DNA from 3 places in the Mesorhizobium sp. WSM1386 genome. Region 1 is predicted to be linked to each of the others. Evidence: predicted binding sites of a transcription regulator. Region 1 holds the regulator's gene; each other region holds the start of a gene.
The links. Region 1 encodes PhoB, which activates phosphate uptake and scavenging genes when phosphate is short. Its sites were predicted from a motif close to TGTCATNNANCTGTCAT; they were not measured.
Positions count from the first base shown of each region.

Region 2: a site for PhoB is predicted at 2,015-2,031, ahead of AC0NIH_RS11290 (acid phosphatase). Genes of this name have one in related genera too.
Region 3: a site for PhoB is predicted at 2,161-2,177, ahead of ppk2 (polyphosphate kinase 2). Genes of this name have one in related genera too.

Region 1 is NZ_CM148373.1:1,410,124-1,414,332, reverse strand. Features, by position in the region: gene AC0NIH_RS06925 (ROK family protein) at 17-1,261, shown strand; gene phoB (phosphate regulon transcriptional regulator PhoB) at 1,580-2,269, opposite strand; gene phoU (phosphate signaling complex protein PhoU) at 2,286-2,993, opposite strand; gene pstB (phosphate ABC transporter ATP-binding protein PstB) at 3,017-3,820, opposite strand; gene pstA (phosphate ABC transporter permease PstA) at 3,817-4,209, opposite strand, start outside.
Region 2 is NZ_CM148373.1:2,302,951-2,307,159, reverse strand. Features, by position in the region: gene AC0NIH_RS11295 (alpha-hydroxy acid oxidase) at 1-1,108, opposite strand, end outside; gene AC0NIH_RS11290 (acid phosphatase) at 1,275-1,970, opposite strand; gene AC0NIH_RS11285 (cytochrome c1) at 2,098-2,970, opposite strand; gene AC0NIH_RS11280 (cytochrome b) at 3,082-4,209, opposite strand, start outside.
Region 3 is NZ_CM148373.1:4,926,933-4,931,141, forward strand. Features, by position in the region: gene AC0NIH_RS24275 (hypothetical protein) at 1-188, opposite strand, end outside; gene AC0NIH_RS24280 (dihydrofolate reductase family protein) at 447-1,094, shown strand; gene ppk2 (polyphosphate kinase 2) at 1,146-2,066, opposite strand; gene AC0NIH_RS24290 (aldo/keto reductase) at 2,381-3,424, shown strand; gene AC0NIH_RS24295 (glycosyl transferase family 90) at 3,438-4,209, opposite strand, start outside.

The sequences.
Region 1 (4,209 bases):
GGAGGATGTGGGAAACATGTCGGTCGGAATCCGCCACGACGATCTGCGCCGGCGCAACCGCGCCATGGTGATCTCGGCCGTGCGCCGTGCCGGTCAGCCTTCGCGCACCGAGATCGCCGCCACCACCGGTCTCAGCCACTCGACCATCTCGGCGATCTCCTCCGACCTGATCGGCGAAGGCGTCCTGACCGAGGGCAAGCCGAGCGAGGCCGGGTCGCTGAAACGCGGCCGACCGCAGGTCGGCCTCACACTCAACCCGGAGGCGGCGGCGGTGATGACCGTGGTGCTGTCGCTGAATTTCCTGTCGGTCGCCGTCATCGACTATGCCGGCCAGGTGATATCGGAGGAACAGCGCCGGCTGGACACGCTGACCATGTCGCGCGAGGCGCTGATCGGCGAATGCGTTGCCATCGTGCGGCGCCGCATCGACGATCCCGACGTCGACGTCCGCAGCGTCGCCCGCATCGCACTGGCCATCCAGGGCATCACCGACACCGAGGCGCGCGCCATGCTGTGGTCGCCGATCACGCCGCAGACCGACATCGCCTTCGCCGACATATTCGAAGCCGAGTTCGGCATCCCCGCCACCATGGAAAACGACTGCAACATGATGGCGGTGGCGCTGCGCTGGCGCGATCCCGAGCGCTACCGCGACGACTTCATCGCCATCCTGTTGTCGCATGGCATCGGCATGGGCCTGGTGCTGAAGGGCGAACTGTTCACCGGCACCCACTCCTCGGGCGGCGAGTTCGGCCACATGATCCACCGGCCGGGCGGCGCGCTCTGCCGCTGCGGACGGCGCGGCTGCGTCGAGGCCTATGCCGGCAACTATGCTATCTGGCGCAATGCGAGGCAGCTTGGCGAGGACACCGAACCGGTCGACGTCAGCGACGCCGACATGCGGACGCTGGCGGCCTCGGCGCGCGACAAGGACGGCCCGGAGCGCCAGGCCTATCGCAAGGCCGGCGAGGCGCTCGGCTATGGCCTGGGCAGCCTGTTCGCGCTAATCGATCCCGCCCCCGTCGCCATGGTCGGCGTCAGCGCCGCCGCCTTCGACCTGATCGAGCCGGCCTTGCGCGAGGCGATTGCCCGGACCGCCGGTGGCCAGCACTCGGAATCGATCTCCTTCGACACCGAGCCGAACGAACTGCCGCTGATCCGCGAAGGCTGCGCCATGCGCGCTCTGACCTTCGTCGACCAGGAAATTTTCGCGCCAGGCGCGCAGGCGAGAGGGGGCGCCGCTGGGAAGAACGTGGCGTGAAATCGAAGCCATCGTAACACCCGTGGGTTGGACAAAGCCTCACGACTTCGTCATCCCTGGGCGGAGCAGGAGCGAAGCTCCGTCGCGGAGACCCTGGGATCCATGCCGCGACCTTGGCCACGGAGTGCAGCGGAGCAGAATTCCGCACCGAGGCAACGCTTCGAAGTCGCGGCATGGATCCTCGGGTCTACGCCGCGTCGCTTCGCTCCTTGCTCCGCCCGTGGAGGACGAAGCAATGGACGTTTTCGCGAATCGCCAAGGTAAAGCGATCCGGCTTAAGCACGAAATCCGACTGTCTAACCTTCCGCGCCGAAGAACCTAATCTTCCCGGATCGCGTAGCCCGCCCCACGAATCGTGCGGATCACATCCGGCATGCGGCCATTGTTGACCGCCTTGCGCAGCCGCCCGACATGCACGTCGACGGTGCGCTCGTCGATGTAGATCGTCTCGCCCCAGACATTGTCGAGCAACTGGCTGCGCGAGAACACGCGGCCGGGATGGCGCATCATGAATTCGAGCAGGCGGAACTCGGTCGGTCCGAGCCGGATCTCGCTCTTTTTGCGGTAGACGCGGTGCGATTCGCGGTCGAGCACGATATCGCCGACCTTGAGCACGCTGGACAGCACTTCAGGTTTGGCGCGGCGCAGCAGCGCCTTGACGCGTGCCATGAATTCCGGCGTCGAGAACGGCTTGACCAGATAGTCGTCGGCGCCGGTCGACAGGCCGCGCACGCGGTCGCTCTCCTCGCCCCGCGCGGTCAGCATGATGATCGGCAGCCGCTCGGTCTCGGGCCGCATCCGCAGGCGCCGGCAGAGTTCGATGCCGGACACCGCCGGCACCATCCAGTCGAGCACCAGAAGGTCGGGCACGTTCTCCTGCAGGCGGATCTCCGCCTCGTCGCCGCGCGTCACCACCTCGACCTGGTAGCCTTCCGATTCCAGATTGTAGCGGAGCAGCACCCCTAGCGGCTCCTCATCCTCCACCACCATGATGCGTGGCGCGATCATCGGCTGGTCACCCCTGCTATGCCGCCGGCGCCGACATCGCGGTTTCGTCCTGCTTCGGGCGATTGGCGGGCAGCTGCGTGCCGGTCAGCACATAATACGCATTCTCGGCGATATTGGTCACGTGGTCGCCGATGCGTTCGAGGTTCTTGGCACAGAACAGAAGATGCGTGCAGGCGGTGATGTTGCGCGGATCTTCCATCATGTAGGTCAGCAGTTCTCGGAACACCGAAGTGTATTTGACGTCGATACGCTCGTCGTCGGCGCGCAGCTTGGCCAGTGCGGCGGCATCGCGCGCCGCATATTCCTCGATGACACCTTGAACCTGGATCAGCACCAGCTGCGCCATCGCGTCGATGGAGTGCGACAGGTCGCGCGGCGTGGCGGAGAGCCCGACCGTGCCGACGCGCTTGGCGATGTTCTTGGCAAGGTCGCCGATGCGTTCGAGATCGCCGGCCATGCGGATCGAGCCGACGACGTGGCGCAGATCGTCGGCCATCGGCTGGCGCTTGGCGATCAGCGTGATGGCGCGGTCGTCCAGCTCGCGCTGGCGCGCGTCCATGATCGCGTCATCGGAGACGACGCGTTGGGCGAGCGCATTGTCGGAGTTCAGCAGCGCCTTGGTGGCACCGCCGACCATCGAGCCGGCGAGGTCGCCCATGTCGCTGATCAGCCTGCTGATCTGTCCGAGATCTTCGTCGAAGGCTGCAACCGTGTGTTCGGCCATGATCCTGGTCCTCGTATGCGTGATCAGCCGAAGCGGCCGGTGATGTAGTCCTGCGTGCGCTTTTCGCGGGGCGACGTGAAGATCTTCTCCGTCTTGTCGAACTCGACCAGTTCGCCCAGATACATGAAGGCCGTCTGCTTCGACACGCGCGCCGCCTGCTGCATGTTGTGGGTGACGATGACGATCGTGTAGTCGGCCTGCAATTCGTCGATCAGTTCCTCGATCTTGGCGGTCGACAGCGGATCGAGCGCCGAGGCCGGCTCGTCGAGCAGGATGACTTCCGGCTTCACCGCCACGGTACGGGCAATGCAGAGCCGCTGCTGCTGGCCGCCCGAAAGGCTGAGGCCGCTGGCATTGAGCTTGTCCTTGACCTCGGTCCAGAGTGCCGCGCGCTTCAGCGCCTGTTCGACGCGGCCGTCCATCTCGGCCTTGCTGATCTTCTCATAGAGCCTGACGCCGAAGGCGATGTTCTCGTAGATCGACATCGGGAACGGCGTCGGCTTCTGGAACACCATGCCGATCTTGGTGCGCAAGAGGTTGAGGTCCTGCGAACGGTCGAGAACGTTCTTGCCGTCGAGCAGCACCTGGCCCTCGGCGGTCTGCCTGGGATAGAGCTCGTAGATGCGGTTGAAGACGCGCAGCAGCGTCGACTTTCCGCAGCCCGACGGTCCGATGAAGGCGGTGACGCTGCGTTCGGGCAGCGACAGCGTGATGTCCTTCAGCGCCTTCGACTGGCCGTAGTAGAAATTGAGGTTCTTGACCTCGATCTTTGCCTTGGCGGCTGCCTCGGCGGCGATCGTCATGTCTGGAGACAACATCTGGCTCATTTGTCCTCTCTGCGTCCGGTCAGGCTGCGCGCAAAGATGCTGAGCGCGAGAACCGTCAATGTAATTATGAGTGCGCCGGTCCAGGCCAGTTGCTGCCATTCCTCGTAGGGGCTGAGAGCGAACTGGAAGATGGTGACAGGCAGGCTGGCCATCGGCGCGTTGAGATTGCTCGACCAGAACTGGTTGTTGAGCGCGGTGAACAGCAGCGGCGCCGTCTCGCCGGAGATGCGGGCAATGGCCAGTAAAATGCCGGTGACGATGCCGGAAAGCGCGGCGCGGTAGGCGACCGAGCGGATCACCACCCAGCGCGGCGCGCCGATCGCGGTGCCGGCTTCGCGCAAGGCGTTGGGCACCAAATTGAGCATGTCCTCGGTGGTGCGCACGACGAC
Region 2 (4,209 bases), 890 kb from region 1:
TCGAACTGCAGCCCATCAGCTTCATGCCGCGTTCGACCTCGACCCGCATCTGCTCGAGCGCCCTTTCGACACCCGGTTGGCCGGCCGCCGCCAGGGGAAACATATAGTACCGGCCAATGCCGACGGCCTTGGCCCCGAGCGACAGTGCCTTCAGCACATGGGTGCCGCGCTGCACACCGCCATCCATGATGACGTCGATCTTGTCGCCGACGGCATCGACGACCTCGGCAAGCTGGTCGAATGCCGCCCGCGAGCCATCCAACTGCCGCCCACCATGGTTGGACAGTACGATGCCGCTGCAGCCAATATCGACGGCGCGTCTGGCATCCTCCACCGACATGATACCCTTGAGGCAGAACGGACCCGACCACTGCCTGACCATCTCGGCGACATCATCCCAGGTCATCGACGGATCGAGCATCTCGGTGAAGTAGCGGCTGATCGACATCGTGCCGCCGCCCATGTCGACATGTTCGTCGAGCTGCGGCAACTTGAAGCCCTCATGGGTGAAATAGTTGACTGCCCAAGCCGGCTTCAGCGCGAACTGCGCCATGCCGGCAAGGTTGAGTTTGAAGGGAATGGCAAAGCCAGTGCGCTTGTCGCGTTCGCGATTGCCCCCGGTGATGCTGTCGACGGTCAGCATCATCACTTCTACGCCAACCTGCTTTGCCCGCTGCATCATCGCCCGGTTGAGGCCGCGATCTCGGTGGAAGTAGAACTGGTAGATCTGCGGGCTGCTGCTGATCCTGCGCACCTCCTCGAGGCTGACGGTGCCGAGCGTGGAAACACCGAACATCGTGCCGTATTTGGCCGCGGCTTTGGCGACCGCCCTCTCGCCCTGATGGTGGAAAAGCCGCTGCAGGGCAGTCGGCGAGCAATAGAACGGCATAGCCAATTTCTGACCCATGACGGTCACCGACATGTCGATCTCGCTCACCCCGCGCAGGACGTTGGGGACCAGGTCACAGCTTTCGAAACTTGCGGTGTTGCGGCGATAGGTGACCTCGTCATCGGCCGCGCCATCGATGTAATTGAAGATCGGCCCCGGCAGCTTTCGCTGCGCCATCCGCCGGAAATCGGAAAAATTGTGACAGTCGCTGAGCCGCATCATCGATTTCCAAGGCCATGGCTGACGAAGCCTTTGCCGCTGTTGAAGTATCAACCAGATGCGGCCCTGCCAACGAACTAATTGCTGAACTCCCCATAGAGCACGGCCCTGAACACGAAAAGGGGCGCCTGAAGCGCCCCTCTCTGCCGAGATTGCCGGCGAAGTCTTACATGCCGAGGTCGGAACGCAGCTCGGCCCTGGCCACCTCATATTCGGCCTTGAAATCGTCCCGGTTGAGCAGGACCGCGGCAATGACGCTGCCGGAAATCTTGCCCATCTCGACATCGGACGGATAATGGATGCCGCCGACAACGCGGTTGTGGGCGTATTCGGCCGCGCGCGCCATGATCTCGGCGCGCCTCTCCGGAACCATGTCGGCCAGGATGATGCCCATCATGGTGCCGACAGTGGCGTGGCCGGACGGCCAGGAGCCGGAGCTCGACAGCTTGACCGCCGGCTTGACGAGATCGCTGAGCTGGTGCGGGCGCGGACGTTTCCAGACATCCTTGGCCGGGTCGACGACAGCACCTTCTGTGGCCACGACGCGGTCGAAGAAAGCGCTGAATTTCGGCAGCTTTTCCGCAGTGAAATTCGGCCCCATGACATCGGCGAAGCGCCAGACATTCTCTTCGGCATCGGCGACGGCGCGGGCTTCCATCTCGGGCGTGCGCGTCACCTGCAGCGTCAGCACCTCGCCGAGTTCGGCCTTGGTCTCGGCCGAATCGTTCGCCGGTGGAGGCGGCAGGATCATCGTCAGATCGACGTCCTTGTTGGTGACGAAGGGTTTTGCGTCTTCGGCCTGGGCGGCCGAGCCGATGACCAGCAGCAGCAGACCAGCCGCGAGCGATGCGTATTTCTTCATAGGACAATCCTTTGTTCGAGAATGCCGCAGGATCGCCAGATGCGGTGACGGCCATGTGACATGACCGTCACCGGACGCAAAAAGGGCGCCTCTCGGCGCCCCCTGCATTTTGCTATGTCCGCCCCGCTCAGTGGGCGATGCCTTCCCACACCTTGCGCTTGGTCAGATAGACCAGCGCGCCGAACAGCAGCAGGAACACCAGCACGCGGAAGCCCATTTTCTTGCGGTCTTCCATGTGCGGCTCGGCGGCCCATGTCAGGAAGGCGGCCACGTCGCGGGAATACTGGTCGACGGTCTGCGGCGAGCCGTCATCATAGGTCACCTGGCCGTCGGAGAGCGGCTTGGGCATCTTCAGCGACACGCCCGACATGAAGTACGGATTGTAGTGCGTGCCTTCCGGGATGACCATTCCGGCCGGCGGCGTTTGATCGTAGCCGGTCAGCAGCGAATGGATGTAGTCGGGGCCGCCCGCGTCATACTGGGTGAAGATGTCGAAGACGAACTGCGGAAAGCCGCGCTCGACGCCGCGAGCCTTGGCCAGCAGCGACATGTCGGGCGGGGCAGCGCCGCCATTGGAGGCAGCGGCGGCTTCCTCATTGGCGAACGGCGCCGGGAAATGGTCTGACGGCTTGCCGGGACGGTCGAACATGTCGCCGGCATCGTTGGGGCCGTCATGGATGGTATATTCGGCCGACAGCGTCTTGACCTGGGCGTCACTGTAGCCGAGGTCCGAAAGCGTGCGGAACGCCACCAAATTCATCGAGTGACAGGCCGAGCACACTTCCTTGTAGACCTTCAGGCCGCGCTGCAGCTGCGCTTTGTCATAGGTGCCGAACGGGCCGGTGAAGCTCCAGTTCATCTCCTTCGGCTCGTCGATCGGGAAATGCGTCGGTGCGGCTGCATTGTGCGCCTCTTCGGCGGCGAATGCCCAAGTGCCTCCAGTTCCAACGCCGGCGGCCACAAGGCCGATCAGCGCCAGCGAGGTGAGAATCTTTTTCATGCCAAATCCCCTTAGATTCTCTACCGCTCTGTCTTCCTGTTTGAGCATGATCTCTGGACAAACGGTTCCGTTTGTCCGGGAAAACCGGTTCCCACTTTTCGGGATCATGCTCTAGCCCTTGGTCTCTGGTGCGGCCGTGGCGCCCGCCGGATGCCCGCTGCCGCCCTTGTTCTTTTCGAGCACCGCCTCGGTGATCGAGTTCGGCACCCTGCGCGGCGTCTCGATCAGGCCGAGCACTGGCAGCGCGATCAGGAAGAAGGCGAAGTAGAACAGCGTCGCCATCTGCGCCATGAACACATAGCTGCCTTCCGCCGGCTGCGAGCCCAGCCAGCCGAGCAGGATGGCATCGGCCACGAACAGCCAGAAGAACAGCTTGTACCAGGGCCGGTAGACCGCCGAACGCACCTTGGAAGTGTCGAGCCACGGCACCAGGAACAGCATGACGATGGCACCGAACATGCATAGCACGCCGCCGAGCTTGGAGTTGATCGGCCCGATGTTGAAGGTGATGGCGCGCAGGATCGCGTAGAACGGCAGGAAGTACCATTCCGGCACGATATGGGCCGGGGTCTTCAGCGGGTTGGCGACCGTGTAATTGTCCGGATGGCCGAGATAGTTCGGCAGGTAGAAGACGAAATAGGCGAAGAAGAACAGGAACACGATCATGCCGAACGCGTCCTTGATGGTCGCGTAAGGGGTGAAGGCGACGGTGTCGGTCTTCGATTTGACCTCGATGCCGGTCGGGTTCGACTGGCCCACGACATGCAGCGCCCAGACGTGCAGCACGACGACGCCGGCGATCATGAACGGCAGCAGGTAATGCAGCGCGAAGAAGCGGTTGAGCGTCGGGTTGTCGACGGCGAAGCCGCCCAGCAGCAACTGCTGGATCCAGTCGCCGACCAGCGGAATGGCGCTGAAGAAGCCTGTGATGACGGTGGCGCCCCAAAAACTCATCTGTCCCCATGGCAGCACGTAGCCCATGAAGCCGGTCGCCATCATCAGGAGGTAGATGATGCAGCCGAGGATCCAGAGCAGTTCGCGCGGCGCCTTGTAGGAGCCGTAATAGAGGCCACGGAAGATGTGGATATAGACGGCGACGAAGAAGAACGAGGCGCCGTTGGCATGCATGTAGCGCAGGAGCCAGCCGGAATTGACGTCGCGCATGATCTTCTCGACCGAGCCGAAGGCTAGATTGGTGTCGGCCGTGTAGTGCATGGCCAGCACGATGCCGGTCAGGAT
Region 3 (4,209 bases), 3.2 Mb from region 1:
GTGGACACATTTACCCCAATTACCACCAAATTATATTTGGCCGCTTTTTTTGCCGAAAATTCTACAAATTGCCTAAGGACAGTAGGCCCAGCGCCACGCCGCTCATCCAGACCCAAGGCCTTGTCGGCCAATGAAACGATAGCCTGTATCTGCGATGGCTCGAGGTACTCTTTTGAATCTCCTGGCATTTCACCCTCCTTCGATTGCCCCAGGAATTATTCACCTAATATTATCATGAGTGCAACAGAAATGCCGTTATCGAGGTTGATGAGTGCACTATCTTAGGCAAGAGGATACTGCTCAATACTTCCCGTTAGGGTAGTGTCGGAGATTTTTTCTCCCCACGGGACCGCCCTTGTCACGGACAAAATACCGCTTGCAATTCGCAATCGGTATGCTACAGGGCAACCACTTGTGAAATACAACTGGTTATCGAGGAGGTTTTCATGTCCGAGCTGCGTGTCAACGCTTTCACCCTATCGCTCGACGGCTATGGCGCCGGTCCCGACCAGGATCTGCAAAATCCGCTCGGCATTGGTGGGGAATCCCTGCACAAGTGGTTTGTCGACACCCGCACCTTCCGCAAGATGGTGCTCGGGCAAGACGGCGGCACCACTGACGCCGACGAGGCGTTTGCGGCACGCAGCTTCGAGAATGTCGGCGCGTGGATCCTCGGGCGAAACATGTTCGGGCCGATCCGCGGTGAGTGGCCCGACGAGACCTGGAAGGGCTGGTGGGGCGACAACCCACCCTACCATGTGCCGGTTTTCGTGCTGACACACTTTAAGCGAGCGCCGATCACGATGGAGGGCGGCACCACTTTCCACTTCGTCACCGACGGCATCCATTCGGCGCTCGAGCAGGCAAGGTCGGCGGCTGGCGGCAAGGATGTGCGGGTCGGCGGTGGTGTCTCGACCATCCGGCAATACCTGCAGGAGAAGCTTATCGACACCATGCACCTGGCGATCTCACCGGTGCTGCTGGGAACAGGCGAGAACCTCTTCGCGGGCCTGGATATGGTGAAGCTTGGCTATCGGTGCACGGAGCAGGTGGCGACAGCGCTTGCCACGCATGTGATCATTGATCGAGCGTAGGTGGGGAGCGTAATCTCCCCCCTCGTGGGGGAGATCGCAGCTTCATCCGCCTCAATACTTCTCCGGCACGTAAAGTTCGCGCGGCAGAACCTGGCGCTCGTATTCGGGATTGAAGACGCGCTCCGGCAGCGTGATCTCCTCGTGCGGTACCTCTTCATACGGCAGTTGCTTCAGCAGATGATCGATGCAGTTCAGCCGCGCGCGCTTCTTGTCGTTGCCTTCGACGATGAACCAGGGCGCTTCGGGAATGTTGGTGCGGGCGAAGGTTTCTTCCTTGGCCTTGGTGTACTGTTCCCAGCGCACGCGCGACTGGAGGTCCATCGGTGACAGCTTCCACTGCTTCATCGGATCGTGGATGCGCATCAGGAAGCGCATCTGCTGCTCCTCGTCGGTGATCGAGAACCAGTATTTGACCACCGTGATGCCCGAGCGCACCAGCATGCGCTCGAACTCCGGCACGTCGTGGAAGAACTCTTCGACCTGCTCCGGTCCGGCAAAACCCATCACCCGTTCGACGCCGGAACGGTTGTACCAGGAGCGGTCGAACAGCACGATCTCGCCACCGGCCGGCAAATGCGGGACGTAGCGCTGGAAATACCACTGCGATTTCTCGCGTTCGGTCGGCGCCGGCAGTGCCACGACGCGGCAGATGCGCGGATTGAGCCGCTGGGTGATGCGCTTGATGACGCCGCCCTTGCCGGCGGAGTCGCGGCCCTCGAAAATCACCACCAGCTTCTTCCTGTGATAGGCGACCCACGACTGCAGCTTGATCAGCTCCGACTGCAAGGTGATCAGGTCACGGAAATACTGCATGCGGTCGATCGATGGCGGATGCGAGTTCTTGTAGATCTTGGCGATCTCCATCGACAGCGCCGGTTCCGACATTTCGAGCTCATAGTCTTCGTCGAGCGTGTCGGCGAGCTCGGCTTCGAGCCAGTCTTTTGCAGGGGAATTCTGTCTCACCTCGGTCATATCAGTTGCTCCGCTTGCAAGCCTGTCGGTTCACGTCCCTGCTGGCCCGCGGCCTAGAACGGAACACCTTAGCCGAATTCAATATAGGCCGGCAGTGACGGTTTTATTGCAGCCCGAGCGCGATCGCCGGCGCTGCAAATCCCGCGAGATATGATCGATCGTCGTCCTGGCATGGCGACAAGCGGACCGAATTGTCCTACAAATCTCCGGTCGCATTCCGGGCTGCCCTTTCGCGCCGCCCCAATTCAACACGGCCCCGGTTCAACACGGCCCCAGTTCAACACGGCGAATTCAACACAATCGCGAGGACTGACATGGAATACCGCACTCTCGGCCGTTCCGGCCTGAAGGTTTCGACACTGACCATGGGCACCATGACCTTCGGCGGCGCCGGCCCGTTCGCCGCGGTCGGCAACAGCGATCTCGCCGAAGCCAAACGGATGATCGACATGTGCATCGATGCCGGCATCAATCTTCTCGACACCGCCAATGTCTATTCGAACGGCATCTCGGAAGAGATCATTGGCGAAGCACTCGGCGGCAAGCGCAAGAACGACGTGCTGATCGCCTCCAAGGCGAGGATGCGGATCGGCAAAGGACCCAACGACGAAGGCCTGTCGCGCTATCACCTGATCCGCGAGTGCGAGAGGAGCTTGAAGCGGCTCAAGACCGATGTCATCGATATCTATTTCCTGCACGAATGGGACGGCCTGACGCCACTCGAGGAAACCATCGCCGCGCTCGACACGTTGGTCGGCCAGGGCAAGATCCGCTATATAGGCTGCTCCAACTACTCTGGCTGGCAGGTGATGAAGGGGCTTGCCGTCAGCGACAGCCACCACCAGCCGCGTTTTGTCACCCAGCAAATCCACTACACGCTGGAGGCGCGCGAGGCAGAGTATGAATTGCTGCCGATTTCGGTCGACCAGGGGCTCGGCGTGCTGGTGTGGAGCCCGCTCGCCGGCGGCTTGCTGTCCGGCAAATACCGCCGCGACAGCCCCACTGCCCGGCAGCTCGCCGGCTGGTCCGAGCCGCCGATCCGGGACGAGGACCGGCTCTGGCGGATCGTCGACGTGCTGGTCGAAATCGGCAAGGCCCGGGGTGTTTCCGCGGCGCAGGTGGCCCTTGCCTGGCTGCTCGGCCGCCCCGCCGTCTCCTCCCTGGTGATCGGCGCCCGCAACGATGCGCAGCTCAAGGATAATCTCGCAGCCGCAGCCCTGGAACTCAGTGCCGACGAACGCCAGCGCCTCGACGCGGTCAGCCGGCCGCCTTTGCTCTACCCCTACTGGCACCAGCAACTGACGGCAAAGGATCGCTTCGGCCCCGCCGACACGGTTCTCGACCGCAGCGCCATCTGACGGACATCAGGTTCTAGCCCCCGATGAACCGCCAGAGTTCGGGATAGGGTTCGAGCTGGCCGCTGAGCACGAAATATTTGTAGAGCACGAGCAGGGAGATCGCCTGCTCGTCTCGCTGGTTGGAGAACTTGCGGCAATGCGCATTGGCCGCGAGGACGATGCGCTCCGCCGCGGCCGGGTGCCGTTCGAAATAGCTTACTTTTTCGGCCAGATCGGCGAAATCCGGATCGAGCGGCACATAGTGGACATTGGCCTCGAGCTGGCTCTCCCTAAACCACGTCTCGTAGGTCGGCGGCGGCATCAGGCAGAGCGAGTTCGAATTCATGATCCACTTCAGATTGGTCGCCACGTCGTTGCCCTCCAGCGAGACGATATAGCGATAGCGCAGGTGCTGGGCGATGCTGAGAAAGGGCTTGCTGTACTTTGCCGGCGCGTTCGGCTTGTGCGAGCCCGCATCGCAGAACGGCAAGTCGCGCACGGCATCCAGAAACCTTGTCCTGAGCGGATTGTTGAGATCGCCACGCCAGACCACGGCCGGCAATTTGTCGGCGAAGGCAACCGTGTCGACAGGCATGTAGAAGTGGCGGAACTTGTTGAACTTCATGAGCACCGCATTGTCGTTGTCGGCCCGGATCGGGCGATCCTTGACGAATGACGGCACCTTGGGCACCTCGATGACGTCGCCAAACTCCAGGTCGAGGCGCAGTCCGGCATCGAAGTAACGGGCAAATTCCTTCAGGTCGTAGTAATACATGCTGCGTGTCGACGGCAGGCTGTCGATACGG